One region of the Pseudoclavibacter sp. RFBA6 genome, then DNA from elsewhere that is predicted to be linked to it. Evidence: predicted binding sites of a transcription regulator. Region 1 holds the regulator's gene; the other holds the start of a gene.

The links. Region 1 encodes HrcA, which represses chaperone genes, less so after heat shock. Its sites were predicted from a motif close to TTNGCACTCGNNNNNNNCGAGTGCNAA; they were not measured.
Positions count from the first base shown of each region.
Region 2: the regulator HrcA is predicted to act here: its motif matches at 5,280-5,306, upstream of C5C17_RS16655 (Hsp20/alpha crystallin family protein).

Region 1 is NZ_PSUA01000012.1:251,462-259,402, reverse strand. Features, by position in the region: gene dapB (4-hydroxy-tetrahydrodipicolinate reductase) at 1-528, shown strand, start outside; gene C5C17_RS11135 (hypothetical protein) at 525-986, shown strand; gene C5C17_RS11130 (TIGR01777 family oxidoreductase) at 1,005-1,958, opposite strand; gene hemW (radical SAM family heme chaperone HemW) at 2,100-3,311, shown strand; gene C5C17_RS11120 (DUF4870 domain-containing protein) at 3,324-3,896, opposite strand; gene hrcA (heat-inducible transcriptional repressor HrcA) at 4,063-5,094, shown strand; gene dnaJ (molecular chaperone DnaJ) at 5,182-6,267, shown strand; gene C5C17_RS11105 (16S rRNA (uracil(1498)-N(3))-methyltransferase) at 6,269-7,039, shown strand; gene C5C17_RS11100 (histidine triad nucleotide-binding protein) at 7,049-7,399, shown strand; gene C5C17_RS11095 (PhoH family protein) at 7,488-7,941, shown strand, end outside.
Region 2 is NZ_PSUA01000015.1:402,607-410,547, forward strand. Features, by position in the region: gene C5C17_RS16630 (ABC transporter ATP-binding protein) at 1-660, opposite strand, end outside; gene C5C17_RS16635 (branched-chain amino acid ABC transporter permease) at 653-1,633, opposite strand; gene C5C17_RS16640 (branched-chain amino acid ABC transporter permease) at 1,643-2,917, opposite strand; gene C5C17_RS16645 (rhodanese-related sulfurtransferase) at 3,292-4,224, opposite strand; gene C5C17_RS16650 (DNA-3-methyladenine glycosylase) at 4,304-5,236, shown strand; gene C5C17_RS16655 (Hsp20/alpha crystallin family protein) at 5,397-5,810, shown strand; gene C5C17_RS16660 (xylulokinase) at 5,871-7,310, opposite strand; gene xylA (xylose isomerase) at 7,448-7,941, opposite strand, start outside.

The DNA.
Region 1 (7,941 bases):
GATGTGGTCGTCGGCACGAGCGGCTGGGATGAGCGGCGGATCGCGAGCGTCGCAGCGGCCGTGCCAGCTGGGCGAGCAGCTGTGTTCGTCCCCAACTTCTCGCTCGGCTCCGTGCTCGGCACGGCGCTGGCGAGCGTCGCCGGCAGGTTCTTCGACTCGATCGAGATCCTCGAAGCCCACCATGACAAGAAGGTCGACTCGCCGTCCGGAACGGCGGTCCGCACGGCGGAGCGCATCGCCGCAGCGCGGGAGCACCCTCTGCGCCCACCGCATGCTGATCAGGAGGCGCGAGGACAGCTGGTCGCTGGCGTGCCGATCCACAGCATGCGCCTGCGGGGCATCGTCGCCGACCAGCAGGTCGTGCTCGGAGGAGCGGGTGAGGTGCTCACGATTCGGCACGAGACGATGTCGCAGGAGGCCTACGTGCGGGGCATCACGCTGGCAATCGGGCATGCGAGGTCCTCACAGGGCACGACGGTCGGCCTCGACGGTGTGCTCGGCCTCGGCGAGCTGCTGGGCCGAGCGTGAAGCGCAACCTCGCCACGAAGCTCGGCGTCGCGGCTGTCACGCTGCTGTTGCTGCTCTACGTCGTGTTCGTCGCGGGCATGGCGGTTTCGCTCTTCGCGGGAGACATCGTCGCGAAGATCATGGGCGCGGCACTCATCGTCTTCCCGATCCTCGCGGTCGTCTTCATCGCACGCGAGCTGCTGTTCGGGATGCAGACGGAGCGCCTGCTCCGGCGCCTCGCTGATGCGGGGGAGCTGCCGGAGGACGACCTGCCGAAGCGTCCGAGCGGACGAGTCGTGCGGGAGGCCGCCGACGAGGACTTCCCCAGGTGGAAGGCCGAGGTCGAAGCCGCCCCGGACGACTGGCGAGCCTGGATGCGCCTGGGGCTCGCCTACTCGGCGTCCGGGGACCGCAAACGTGCGAGGACAGCGCTTCGCCAGGGCATCCGCCTGGAGAAGGTGCGCCCCGAGGCGGCCTGAACCGGGAGCCGATCGACGTCAGACACCGGCTCCTGGCTCTGGTTCGAACTCGGGAGACTTGAGCGCGAGCTCGACCGCTTGCGCGGCCGTCCGGTCCTTGAACGAGAATCCGGCGTCGAGGAGGCGCTTCGGCCGGATCTGCTGGTCGGCGAGGAACAGCTCACGGCCGGCCTTCTGCAGGGTGAGGTCGATGAGGGTCGACGGCGCCTTCAGCTTGTAGGGGCGACCGAGCTCGGTCGCGAGCTGCTGCTGGATCTCGTCGGCCGTCGCGGGAGCGGGACCGACCAGGTTGTAGGCGCCGTGCGCGTCATCGGATTCGAGCAGGAACCTGAGGGCGCGCACCTCGTCGCGGAGGCTGACCCACGGCCAGTGCTGCGTGCCGTCGCCGAGCTGCGAGAGGAGCCCGACGCTCGCCAGCGTCTTGAGGACGGTGAGGACTCCGCCTCGGCCCAGCACGAGCCCCGTGCGCGCGAGCACCACGCGGGTGCCCTCCGGCGCCGTCTGCGCCGCGCGCTCCCACCGGTCCACGACGCGGGGCAGGAACTCGTCGGTCTCGGGGAGCGCGGAGTCCTCGTCGAGGACCTGGCCGGGCCGGTCGCCGTAGGCACCCGAGGCGGAGCCGTTGATGAGCAGCGTGGGCGGGTTCGCCGACGCTGCCATCGCGGCAGTGATCGTGAGCGTCGCGTTCACGCGCGACCGGAGGATCTCCTTCTTCACGTTGTAGGTCCACGGGAGCTTGCTGAGCGGCGACCCCGAGAGGTTCACCACCGCGTCCACTCCGTCGAGCACCCTCGCGTCGAGGGTGCGCTGCGCGGGGTTCCAACGGAACTCGGTGCTGTCCTTCGGTTCGCGCCTCACGAGCCGCGTGACGCGGTGGCCGTGCGCGTGGAGCTCCTCGATCAGGCTGTGGCCGATCATGCCGGATGCCCCGGAGACGAGAACGTGCTTGTGGGAGGTCGCCTGGGTGCTCATGACTCAGACGGTAGTCCCTTCAGTTGGGCGGGAGCGCAACGCACGGTGGGGGTCCGGGTGCTGTGGCGACGGATACCGCCTAGGCTGTCCTGGTGCATCACGAGACTCTCGCCCCGAGCTGGGCCAAGCTGAACGGCCGTCTTGACGCCTAGCGCCCTGCCTCTTGGCGAGCCGGTCCCGCCGAGCGGCGAGCTCCCCGCTCAGGCTCTCATCGGCGCCGAAGCGCGAGACTTCGGCGTGTACATTCACGTGCCCTTCTGCCGAGTCAGGTGTGGGTACTGCGACTTCAACACGTATACGGCCGAGGAGCTGGGAGGGGTATCCCGCTCGAGCTACGCAGGCGAGGTCGAGAAGGAGATGGCGATCGCAGAGCGCGTTCTCAGCGGCTCGCCCCGCCAGGTGTCGACGGTCTTCTTCGGCGGTGGGACGCCGACCCTCCTCCCGGTCAGCGACCTCGCGGCGATGCTCGATGGCGTTCGCAGCCGCTGGGGCCTTGCGCCCGACGCCGAGGTGACCGTGGAGGCGAACCCGGACTCGGTCGGCGAACGTGAGCTCGCGCAGCTGCGGGAGGCCGGCGTGACCCGCGTGAGCTTCGGAATGCAGTCGGCGGTCCCACATGTGCTGGCCGTGCTCGAGCGCACACACGACCCGGATCGCATCCCGATCGTCGTCGCGGCTGCCAAGAAGGTCGGGCTCGAACCGAGTCTCGACCTCATCTACGGCACGCCGGGGGAGTCGCTCGACGACTGGCGCCGATCGCTGGACATGGCCCTCGCCCAGGAGCCGCTCCACGTGAGCGCGTACGCCCTCATCATCGAGGACGGCACGAAGCTCGCCAGGCAGATTCGCCGCGGCGAGGTGCCCGCCGTCGACGATGACCTGCAGGCGGACATGTACGAGCTCGCGGAGGAGCGCTTGGCGTCGGCCGGCTTCGAGTGGTACGAGGTCAGCAACTGGTCGCTGCGGGGCGAGCACCCGTCGCGCCACAACCTGTCCTATTGGCGGGACGCTGACTGGTGGGGCTTCGGACCGGGCGCCCACAGCCACGTCGGCGGAGTGCGCTGGTGGAACGCGAAGCACCCGAGCGCGTACGCGTCGAGGCTCGCCGACGGCATCACCCCTGCCATGGGGCGTGAGGTGCTCGACGAGGACACGAAGCGGTTCGAGCGCATCATGCTCGGCTCGAGACTGCGCGAAGGGCTCGCGATCTCCGAGCTCGAGGATTCCAGCGTGGTTGCCGAGCTCATCGCGGAGTCGCTCGTCGATGGCAGGGCCGCGTTGCAGGGGAGGCTCGTGCCCACACTGCGGGGCCGCCTCATGGCGGATGCGATCGTCAGGCGCATCGCCGTCTGAGACGTGCGCTCGTCAGCTGACGAACCGGAAGGTCACCGGGTAGCGGTACGGTCGTCCCTGGTTGGCCTGGACTGCAGCGAGGATCGCGTATACGACGACGGCGACCCAGAGCAGCGGGTACAGCAGGGGTACGAGCAGCGCCAACGGTCCGCCGAACATGGACAGCAGCGAGAGGACCCCGATGCCCACGTAGACGATCGAGACGGTGATGCCGAAGTTGAGGGCTTCGCGGCCCTCGCTGTTGGCGAGTGAGCCTCGCCGCCGCGTCACGAGCCAGAGGATCAGCGGGCCGACCGCGGGCGCGACGATGTTGAGCAGGTGATCGAACGTTGCGACGAGGCGGTCCCCGTCGGCCGTCAGCGGCGGTTCGGAGGTCGTGGCACCGCTCGAGTGCGGCCCGGCCTGCTGCTGGCCGTACTGCGGCTGACTGTACCGGGGCTGCTGCCCGTATGGCGCCTGCTGGCCATACGGTGCCTGCTGGCCGTACGGTGGTTGCTGCCCGTACGGGCCGGGCTGGCTGTACGGCTGTTGCTGAGCAGGATCCTCGTGCCCAGGCTGCGGGTTCGGTGCGTTGTGATCGGACATGGGATTCCTCTCGACGGTTTCTACCCAGGCTATTTCGGTTGCTCGGTGACGGCCTGGGCGTTCTGCCCCTGCGGGCGAGCGAACGCGGTAGGATTGGCAGTCTCTGACTGGGAGTGCCAGATGGGCGCCCCGTCGAGGGCCAGCGGTCGGCAGCGGAAGGAGCATCGTGGTTTCGGACAGAAGCATGCAGGTGCTCCGAGTCATCGTCACCGACTACGTGACGAGCCGTGAGCCCGTCGGCTCGAAGTCGATCGCCGACCGTCACGACTTCGGCGTCTCGGCCGCCACCATCCGCAACGACATGGCGCAGCTCGAGGACGCCGAGCTGATCGTCGCGCCGCACACGTCCTCCGGGCGCATCCCGACGGACAAGGGCTACCGGCTGTTCGTCGACCGGCTCGCCGAGTTCCGTCCGCTCTCGGGAGCGCAGCGACGCGCGATCGAGACGTTCATCGAGGGCAGCGAGGATGTCGACGAGGTGCTCGGGCGCTCGGTGCGCCTGCTCGCCCAGCTGACGAACTCCGTCGCGATCGCGCAGTACCCGTCGCTCGCGAACGCGTCGATCCAGCACGTCGAATTCGTGCTGCTGTCGAGCCGGCGGGTGCTCACCGTCCTCATCACCGACTCCGGCCGCGTCGAGCAGCGCATCGGGCACCTCGGGGCCGAGGTGAGTGTCGAGCAGCTTCACGTGCTCCGCGATCGCCTCGCGGGGCGCCTGGTCGGCCGGACCGTCGCGCACGCATCCACCGAGCTGAGAGACGTGAGCGGCATCATGGGGGAGCAGGACGCGGAGCTCTTCGCGCCCGTCGTGGCCAACCTGCTCGAGCTCGTGCTCGCGCACCGCCAGGAGCGCCTCGTCATGGCAGGGACCGCCAACCTCGCTCGAACGGAACGCGACTTCCCATCGAGCATCCTCCCGGTGCTCGAGGCCATCGAGGAGCAGGTCGTGCTGCTGCGGCTCCTCGACGAGCTGCACTCCAGCACCGAGGCCTACTCGGTGAGCATCGGCCAGGAGAACGTCGACCTGGGCCTCGGCGAGACGGCCATCCTGACTAGCGGATATCGCAGCTCCGGCAGCGACGCGCGCCTCGGAGTCGTCGGACCGACGAGAATGGACTACCCGCGGAATATCCAGGCCGTGAGGGTCGTTGCGAGTTACCTGTCACGGGTGCTCGACGAACGACACCTGGACGCCTGACCGACACCGCCCGGTTCGCCGGCGGTTGCACCCAGTGCCTGACAACGCAGGCACACATTCACAGATGCAAAGAAGGAGTCGCCACTCTTGGCAGACCACTACGACGTGCTCGGCGTGAGCCGCGAGGCGTCCCAGGACGAGATCAAGAAGGCCTACCGCAAGCTGGCCCGCCAGTTGCACCCGGACGTCAACCCGTCCGCGGACGCCGCGGAGCAATTCAAGTCCGTCACGCACGCCTACGACACGCTCAGCGACACCGAGCGACGCAGACAGTACGACCAGGGCGGGCCTGACGGGCAGTCCTTCGGGGGCTTCGGGGACATCTTCGAGACCTTCTTCGGGCAGCAGGGTTCCCGGGGTCCGCGGTCGCGGGCAGAGCGTGGTCAGGATGCGCTGGTTCGCGTCGAGCTCGACCTCGACGAGGTCATGTTCGGCACGCACCGCGACCTCGAAGTCACCACCGCGGTCGCCTGCGACAACTGCCAGGGCACGTGCTGCGCTCCTGGCACCTCGCCCACGACGTGCTCGGCATGCGGGGGAGCCGGTTCGGTCCAGCGCCAGGTGCGCTCCATCCTCGGCATGGTCGTCACGAACCAGCCGTGTGCGCAGTGCCGCGGCTACGGAACCGTCATCGAGCACCCGTGCGAGACGTGCCACGGCCAGGGCCGTGTTCGCGCCAACGTGAGCATCCCGGTCGACATCCCATCCGGAGTCGATTCCGGGCTTCGCATCCACCTTCCCGGCCGGGGCGAAGCCGGTCCGGCTGGTGGAGCGAACGGCGACCTGTACCTCGAGATCCGGGTCCGACCTCACGAGGTCTTCTCTCGCGACGGCGACGACCTGCAGTGCGTCATCGAGGTGTCGATGGCCGATGCGATCCTCGGCACCTCGACCACGGTCGGGGCCCTTGACGGCGATGTCGACCTGCAGATCCCGGCCGGCGTCCAGTCCGGCGAGGTCCTCACCGTTCGCGGGCGCGGCATCACCCGTCTGCGCTCGACGCACCGAGGCGACCTCGACATCGCGGTGCAGGTCCTGACTCCCGCGAAGCTCGACGGCAAGTCGCGCAAGCTGATCGAGGAGTTCGCGACACGGCACCGTCACGAGGCCCCGCGTCTCGCGCGAGAGAAGCAGGGGATGTTCTCGAAGCTCCGCGACCGATTCGGCCGCTGACGTGGCCTGGCTCTACCTCGCTGAGGACCTCGACGAGGCGCTTCGTGCGGGCGACGTCACCCAGGTCCGCGGGGCGGAGGCCAAGCACATGGGCGTCGCGCGCATGCGCGTGGGCGAGCGCGTGCAGCTCGGCAACGGACGCGGCCTCGTCGTCGACGGTGAGCTCGCCGCCCTGGAACGCGACCTTGCGGTCGTGAACGTCGTCGGGGTGAGGCGCGTCCCCGAGCCGAAGCCCCTCGTCACGGTCGTCCAGGCGCTCGCGAAGGGCGGTCGAGACGAGCTGGCCGTGCAAGTCGCGACCGAGCTGGGGGCTGCCGCCTTCGTCCCGTGGCAGGCGAAGCGCAGCGTCAGCCGTTGGGATCAGAAAGCCGAGAAGGGCAGAGAGCGCTGGGCCGCCGTTGCCAGGGAGGCGAGCAAGCAGAGTCTCTCCGCCTGGGTGCCGGAGGTCGCTCCGCTGCACACCACTGCCAGCGTCGCCGGGCTCGCAGCGCACGGCCCGCTGCTCGTGCTGGACCCACTCGGCGACGTCTCGCTGCGGGACGCGCTCGGCGACGATCCCGCCTCCGGCGGCGTCGGCCTCACCCTCGTCGTCGGACCAGAGGGCGGCATCGACGAGAGCGAGTTCGCGGTCTTCGAGGCGGCAGGCGCCCGGCGCGTTCATCTTGGCGCCGCCGTCCTCCGCACGTCGAGTGCCGCACCGGCGGCCATCGCAGCGATCCTCGCGCTGAGCGGCTCGTGGGACTCGCGGCTCCGCTCGGGCACCGAGTCGTAGGCTGGTCGCATGTCGAGTTCAGAGCCGTCCATCTTCACGCGCATCGTCAATCGCGAGATCCCAGCCGACATCGTCTTCGAGTCGGACCGGGTCATCGCGTTCAAGGACATCAGTCCGAAGGCACCCGTGCACCTCCTCGTCGTGCCCAAGACCCAGGAGTACGCGAACGTCGCACAGCTGGCGGCCGGCGATCCCGAGCTCCTCGCCGAGCTCGTCGCGGTCGCCCAGGGGCTTGCCGACCAGCACACAGACAGCGAGTTCCGCCTCGTCTTCAACTCGGGAGCGGCCGCGGGCCAGACCGTCTTCCACGTTCACGCTCATGTCCTCGGAGGAGGACTCTCGGAAGGATCCCTTGCCTAGTCAAGACAGTGCATCGCCCCAGGGCCCGCAGCAGCCGGAGGCCCCTAGCGATTTCGTCGAGCAGACCACGACGGTCGAGGGGGTCGCCATGGTGCGTCTCCTCGGACCGGGTGACCGTCTGCTCAAGTCAGTCGAGCGCGAGCATCCGCGCGTTCGTGTTCTCGCCCGCGGCAACGAGATCACCTTCAGCGGGCAGCGTGACGACGTCGCGGCGGCCGAAGCGCTGCTGCGAGAGATCACCGCGATGGCTCGGAACGGGGTCGACCTCGAGCCCGCACAGGTCGAGCGCTCGCAGCGTCTCATCGATCGTGGCGAGGAGACCCCGACCGACGTCCTCGGACAGGCGATCGTGCAGTCACGCGGCAAGATCATCCGCCCCAAGACGCTCGGGCAGAAGCAGTACGTCGACGCGATCGACGACAACACGATCGTCTTCGGCATCGGCCCCGCCGGCACCGGGAAGACGTATCTCGCGATGGCGAAGGCCGTGCAGGCCCTCCAGCGCAAGGAAGTCACGCGCCTCATCCTGACTCGTCCCGCCG
Region 2 (7,941 bases), on a different contig from region 1:
GCCGAGCAGCGACTGCACGAGCGCCGGGTTGACGCCGGCCATGGGCTCGTCGAGCATGATGAGCTTGGGGCTGCTCATGAGCGCGCGGGCCATCTCGAGCAGCTTGCGCTGTCCGCCCGAGAGGGACGCCGCATAGTCCTCGCGCTTCGCGTCGAGCTTGAAGCGAGCGAGGAGCTCGTCTGCCTTCGCCGTGATCTCGGTCTCGCGCTCGCGCCACAGCGGCTTGAAGAGCGCGCGCAGCATGCCCTCGCCGCCCTGCTGGTCGGCGCCGAGCAGCATGTTGTCGAGCACCGTCATGCGGCCGAGTGACTTCGTGAGCTGGAAGGTGCGGACCATGCCGGAGCGCGCCACCTTGAAGGCTGGCACGTTCGCGAGCGAGGTGCCGTCGAACGACCAGGTGCCTGTGTTGGGCTTGTCGAAGCCGGTCAGCAGGTTGAACATGGTCGTCTTGCCTGCACCGTTCGGACCGATGAGCGCGGTGATCTTGCCGCGCGGGATCTCGAGGTGCTGCACATCCACTGCCGTGTTGCCGCCGAACTGGCGGGTGACGCCGTCGGCGATGACGATCGGGTCGACCTTCTTGCAGCCGGGTCCGACCTTGCCGTCGACGAACTCGTGGGTGGGGAGGATGCCCGTTGGTGGGCTCGTCTGCTCAGGCACTGAAGCTCAGCTCCTTCTTGTTTCCGAAGATGCCCTGGGGTCTGAAGACCACCAGCAGCATGAGCGCGATCCCGACGATGATGAAACGGAGCTGGGCGCCCTGTGTCATGGAGAGGAAGGTGATCGCCCCGGATTCGATGAGTCCGTTGATCACGCCCTGCGTGAGGGAGAGGACCACCCAGAAGATCATGGCGCCCACGATGGGGCCGAAGATCGTCGCGGCTCCACCGAGGAGCATGATCGTCCAGATGAAGAACGTGAGGCCCGTCGTGTAGTTGGCGGGCTGCACGGCTCTCGGCAGGATGAAGATGATGCCGGCCAGCGAGCCGAGGAGACCTCCCGTGATGAGGGCCTGCATCTTGTAGGCGAAGACGTTCTTGCCGAGGCTGCGCACGGCATCCTCGTCCTCACGGATGCCGCGGACCACGCGACCCCAGGGGCTGCGCATGAGGGCCCACACGAGGAGCGTCGCGAGGAGGACGATGCCCCAGCCGACGATGCGAGTCCACCAGTCGTACGCGTTGTACGTGAAGGGACCGAAGCCGTAGGTGCCGTCCGGGATCGGGTTGATCGCGGCGAAGGTTCCCTTGAAGCCGTTGAGCCCGTTGGCGGCACCCGTGACCGAGGTGAGGCCCGTCGTCGTCACGATGTACCGGAGGATCTCGGCGGAGGCGATCGTCACGATGGCCAGGTAGTCAGCTCGCAGCCGCAGTGTCGGGACACCCAGGATGAACGAGAAGATCACCGAGACCACGATGACGCACAGCACGGCGGCCCAGAGCGGCCAGCCGAGGCTGATCGTCGGGATCGCGAACGCGTACGCGCCGATCAGCATGTACGCGGCCTGACCGAAGTTGAGGAGGCCGGTGTAGCCGAAGTGGATTCCGAGGCCGATCGCGGCGAGCGCGTAGGCAGCGGTGGTGGGGCTGAGGAGCTCGCCGACGGCGTTGCTCAGGATGTTTGACCAGTCCATGTTCGTCTCCTAGCCGACTCGCTCGCGGCGGCCGAGAATGCCCTGGGGCCTGACGAGCAGGACCAGGATGAGGATGAGGAGCGCCGCCGCGTACTTGAGGTCGGCGGGGATGAAGAGGGTCGAGAGCTCGACGAAGATGCCGACGACGAGCGATCCGACGAGCGCGCCGTACGCGGAGCCGAGGCCACCGAGGGTGACGGCGGCGAACATCAGCAGCAGCACCTGGAAGCCCATGTCCCACGACGACTGGCGGTACAGGGCGAGCATGACGCCGGCGAGGGCGGCGAGGCCACCTGCCGTGGTCCAGACGATGCGGATGATGCGGTCGACGTTGATACCGGATGCGCTCGCGAGCGACGGGTTGTCGGAGACCGCGCGGGTGGCCTTGCCCACTCGGGTGCGGGTCAGGAAGAGCCCGACGAGCACGAGGGTGACGATCGAGATGCCCATGCTCAGCAGCGAGCCGGTCGTGATGCGCACGGGGCCGAACTCGATGGCACCGCTGAGTCCCACGGAGCTCATCGGGAGGATCGCACCCCCGAAGAACAGCTGGTAGATGTAGCGCAGCGCGAGACCGAGGCCGATGCTCACGATCATGGCGGGCACGAGGCGCACACCGCGCTTGCGCAGCGGCTTCCAGAGCGCCGCATCCTGGACCCACCCGAAGGCGGCGCCGAGGATGACGACGATGATGAGAGCGACGAAGATGTTGAGGCCCATCACGACGGCGAAGAGCCAGGCCATGAGGCCACCGAACGTGACCAGCTCGCCGTGCGAGAAGTTGTTCAGCCCGGTCGTGCCGAAGATCAGCGTGATGCCGATCGCGCCGAGCGCGATGAGCAGGCCGAAGTTGAGCCCCGCGACGAGGCGCTCGATGAGCTGTGAGCCGAAGTTGCTGCTCTGCCTCGTGTCCTCACCGAGCGCGAAGAGGCGTCCGACGTTGGTCGTCGACCACTCGTCTTCCGTGACCTCGGCTGTCGCCCCGTCTTCGTTGCGGAGGTCCACACCGTCGGGCAGGGTCTCCGTGTCGAGCGTCACCGTGTAGTTGCCGGGGCCGGGGACGGGGACGCGCCAGCGTCCGTCCTCACCCGACTCCACCGTCTCGGTGTAGCCGTCGCCTTCGACGGTGAGTGAGACGCCCTCGACGGGTTCGCTCTCGAAGTTCAGGATGCCGCTGATCGAGTACGCCGACTCTTCCGGGGGCTCGGACTCCGCGTTCGCGGGGCCGGCCATCGTGAAGACGCCGAGGAACGCGAAGAGCGACATCGCGAGGGCTGCGAGCATTCGGTGTGTTTGGGTGAGCCGGGAGCGCCTGGCGGTCGCTGAGCGCGATCCGGCTGGCGGGAGCGGACTGAGGAGAAGGGGCACGGAGTACCTCCAGTGCGAGTCGGGCTGGGCACGACGACTGAACGAGATTCTGGAACTGCTATTGCTGCAAGCGAGGATTCGCCACTCTGCGAATCTACGGATGGTTTGTATCGGCAATGTTTCTTTGCCGCTACACACGATAGCCGTGTGGGAGTGCGGCCGTGCGTCGTATGCGGCCCGAATGCGCAATTTTGTTCTACGTCGCCACAAATGTGGCGGCTCAGCGGTTCAGAGACTGCGGATGGTGCCAAGATCCTCGGTTTGGGAAGAACGTGGTCGCCTTCGGCGTGTCACCGACCGGATGGTGCCCCGCTGCCGGTGGTCGCGTGCGCGAGAGCATGCCGAGCGCAGAAGATCGGCAGCTCGCCGCAGCGCTCGCAGGCGACGAAGCGCTCACGGCAGGAGGCGTCGCTGCAGTTCTGCGTGCGGTGCGTGGGCGCCGCGCACTCCCGGCAGCGCCCGAGCTTCTCGGTGTTCGGCCCGAACTCGAGGTGCTCGCGGGCGTCGAAGACGGCGAGCGATCCCTTCCAGAGGCCTTCGTCGCCGAACTGCTCGGCGTAGCGGACGATGCCGCCGTCGAGCTGGTACACCTCGCTGAAGCCGCGCTTCACCATGAGCGCGGAGAGGACCTCGCAGCGCACGCCGCCCGTGCAGTAGGTGACGACGGGCTTCGACTTGAGCTCGTCGTACTTGCCGGACTCGAGCTCGGCGATGAAGTCGCGGGTCGTGCCCGTCTCTGGCACGACGGCGCCCTCGAAGCGACCGATCTGGGCTTCGATGGCGTTGCGTCCGTCGAAGAAGACGATGTCGTCGCGCGACTCGACCAGTGCGTGGAGCTCGTCCGGGGCAAGGTGGGTGCCGCCGCCGACCACGCCGTGCTCGTCGACCTCCAGTTCCCCGGGGGCCCCGAAGCTCACGATCTCGTCCCGCACCTTGACGCTGAGGCGCGGGAAGTCGAGGCTCTGTTCGTTCTCATCGAGGCCGGTGCCCTCCGACCACTTGTAGTCGGCGTCCTTGAACGCCGCGTACTCGCGGGTGGTGCGCACGTACCGCTTGAGCGCGTTGAGCTCACCGCCGAGGGTGCCGTTGATGCCGTCCTTCGAGATCAGGATGCGCCCGCGCAGCCCCAGCGACGCCGCGAGGTCTCGCTGCCAGAGGCGGATCGCTTCCGGATCGGCGAGGGGCGCGAAGGCGTAGTAGAGCACGATCTTGGGGACAGCCATGCGGTCGATTTTAGGTGAGCGGCGGTGTTCCGAGCGCCGAGGGTGCGCGGATGTCGGTGGGTCTGCGTACCCTTGCCGCATGCCAGATCGGGTCATGACGCTCTATCGGCCGGCGCTGCCGGTCGATGTGGTGCAGACCCTGTCGCCGCTCATGCGGGGCAGGCGTGACCCGACCTGCTGGATGCACCCGGTGTCGCGGGATGTGTGGCGCACGTCGCACGCGCTCGCGGGTGGGGCGACGACCGTCTTCCGGCAGGCGCGGGACGGAGTCCGCATCGTGTCGTGGGGCGAAGCCGCCGAGATCGCGGTCGACGAAGCCCCGGTCCTTCTTGGCCGCGATGACGACTGGAGTGAGCTGCGCCTCGATGCGCTCCCCGAGCTGGCGGATGTGCGGCGTCGCAACGAGGGGCTCCGGCTCCCGAAGTCGGGGGCGGTCTTCGAGGCGCTCAGTGCCGCCATCATCGAGCAGAAGATCACGGGCCTCGAAGCGCATCGAGCGTGGGACATCCTGCACCGCGACTACGCCGACCCTGCCCCAGGCGCAGCCGGCCTCGTGCCGCGCCACCTGCGGCTTCCGCTCACCCCGGAGCAGTGGCGGCGCATCCCGAGCTGGGACTGGCATCGGGCGGGCGTCGACCACTCCCGGACGGGTACGGTCATCCGCTCGGCGACGGTCGCATCGGCGCTGGAGCGCACGGCGAGCCTGCCAACCGGGTCGGAAGAGCCCCTGCGCCGCCTCCGCTCGATCGTGGGCGTCGGCGTGTGGACGGCAAACGAGACCGTGCAACGCTCGCATGGCGACCCGGATGCGCCGAGCTTCAGCGACTACCACATCCCCAACATGGTGGGGTGGGCGCTCGCGGGTTGCGACGTCGACGACGACGGCATGCGGGAGCTGCTCGAGCCGTGGCGGGGGCACCGCGAGCGGGTCGTGCGCCTCATCAAGCTGGCTGGCAACCCGCGTCCGAAGCACGGCGCACGCATGACCGTGCAGGACCACCGCTTCCACTGAGGGGGTCGTTCGCCCACGGCTGACGCGGTTTTCAGCAAATTTTCTGGCACTCGACTTGGGTGAGTGCTAATTTTCTGACCAAGGAAGTTGACACCAGTCGACTCAAGTTCACCGCAGTCGCTCACGATCGTGAGTGTGCGTACAAGGAAGGGAAAACGACATGGCACGCGTCTTCGATCCGTTCCAGGAGATGGAACGACTTTTCCAGGGAGCACCGAACAGCCCGCGTTCGATGCCCATCGACCTCTACCGCGAGGCCGACCACTACATCCTCACCGCCGACCTGCCGGGCATCGACCCCAGCTCGATCGACGTCGACCTCGACGGACAGCAGCTCACGATCCGCGCCGAGCGCAGCACCGTGAACGCGGAGGGCGCCAAGTGGCTCGTGCGTGAGCGCAACGGGGGCAGCTACCTCCGCCAGTTCACGCTCGGCCAGGGCCTCGACACCGAGCGCATCGCTGCGAGCTACGAGCATGGCGTGCTCACGGTGACGGTTCCCGTCAGCGAGCGTGCGAAGCCGCGCAAGATCGAGATCGAGACCGGTACGAAGGTCGAGACCATCCAGGCGTAGCCGACAGGCGACGCAACAGAAGGGGGCAGTGCGAGATCGCACTGCCCCCTTCGTGATGTCTCAGACGGAACGCAGGCCCTTGCCTGACTCCTCGGCTTCCCGCGCGAGCTCCGCGGCCGCCGCGAACCGGGCTCGAAGTGCCGCATCAGGGGCCGGCTCGAGGCGCGCGATGGTCTCCACGGGCCAGTCGGGGCGGCTGCCGGTCGCGACCCAGGCGGCCTGGCGGGCCGCGCCGTCGGCGACGTACTCGCCGGGCGCGGGGATCTCGACGGGTACCTCGAAGAGGGTCGGGGCGACGGCGCGCACACCCTCGCTCAGGGCGGCGCCGCCGATGAGCATGACGCGCTTCGCGTCGACGCCGAGCGCACGGTGCGCGTCGAGCGCCTGAGCGAGGCTGCCGAGCATGCCCTCGACTGCGGCGCGGGCCAGGTTCTCGCGTGTGAAGGATCCACGCGTCATGCCGAGCAGGGATGCCGTCGCGTCCGGCAGGTCAGGAGTGCGTTCGCCGTCGAGGTACGGCACGAACGCGAGCCCGCCGGAGCCCACGGGGGCGGACGCGGCCAGCCGACCGAACTCCGCGTGGTCCACGCCGAGCACTGTCGCGGTCGTGTCGATGACGCGCGCCGCGTTGAGCGTGGCGGACAGGGGGAGGAACTCGCCCGTCGCGTCGGCGAAGCCCGCAAGACCGCCGTTCGGGTCGACAACCGGCCGCTCGGCGACCGAGAACACGGTGCCGGAGGTGCCGATCGAGACGACGACGTCACCGGCGCGAGCATTGAGGCCGAGCGCGGCACCCGCGTTGTCGCCGGCTCCCGCGGCGACGAGCGCGCCAGTCGGAGTCTTGCCGGCGACCTCGGACGGCCCGAGCACGCGCGGCAGGATCACGTCATGCCCGAGTGCGGCGACGAGCAGCTCGCGGTCGTACTCGCCCGTGAACGGCGACCAGTAGCCGGTTCCGGAAGCGTCGGAGCGGTCGGTTGTGAGCTTCGTCAGGTCGGGGCCGAGGGGGCTCTCGTCGGCGGGGCCGTAGCCGAGGAGCCGCCACGTGAGCCAGTCGTGGGGGAGTGCGACGGCGGCGACGCGTGCCGCGTTCTCGGGTTCCGCATCCCGGAGCCAGCGCAGCTTCGTGATGGTGAAGGAGGCGACGGGGACGAGGCCTGTGCGCTCGACGAGCGCCTCCTGCCCGAACTCCGCGATCAGGTCTCTGGCGGCACCGGCGCTGCGTGTGTCGTTCCAGAGGAGCGCGTCGCGCACGACGTTGCCGTCGGCGTCGAGCGCCACCATGCCGTGCTGCTGGCCGGCGACGGACAGTGCCGCGACGTCATCGAGCCCGCCAGCCGCTGCGGTCGCGTCCTGGACGGCGGCCCACCAGTTCTCCGGGTCCACCTCCGTGCCAGGGGCGTGGGACGCGCGGCCCTGGCGGATGAGCTCGCCCGTCACGGCGTCCCGGATGACGAGCTTGCAGCTCTGCGTACTCGAGTCGAAGCCGGCGACGAGCATGGTGGTCTGCTTTCTGTAGTGCTGGGGTGTGGTGCACGACAGAGCTGGGGCGAATGCATGCGCGTCGTTGGACGTGCGTGCATCCGCCACAGCTCTGTCAGGGGGGACGGGGGAGTCCGTCGGGCGAGCGGCGGGGACTAGCCGCGGGCGCCCATGAGGTGCTCGAGCGCGAGCTGCTGCAGGCGCACGAAGCCGAAGCCCTTGCCGTTGAAGTACGCGTTCGCGTCGAAGTCCTCGTACGCGGAGCGGTCGGCGAGGAAGTCGTCGTACGTCTCGCCCTCGCCGAGCGTGTTCGTGGAGAGCTCGTCGACGCGGGAAGCGGCGAGCGCCTCCTGCACCTCGGGGTCGGCGCGGAATGCCGCGGCGCGCTCCTTGAGGAGCAGGTACGTGCGCATGTTCGCCGCTGCCGACTCCCATACGCCCGTCTCGTCTTCGGTGCGCGAGGGCTTGTAGTCGAAGTGGCGCGGACCCGTGTAGGTCTGGCCGCCGCCCGGGCCACCGTTCTCGAGCAGGTCGACGAGCGCGAACGCGTTCTGCAGGTCGCCGTGACCGAAGACGAGGTCCTGGTCGTACTTGATGCCGCGCTGGCCGTTGAGGTCGATGTGGAACAGCTTGCCCTGGTAGAGGGCCT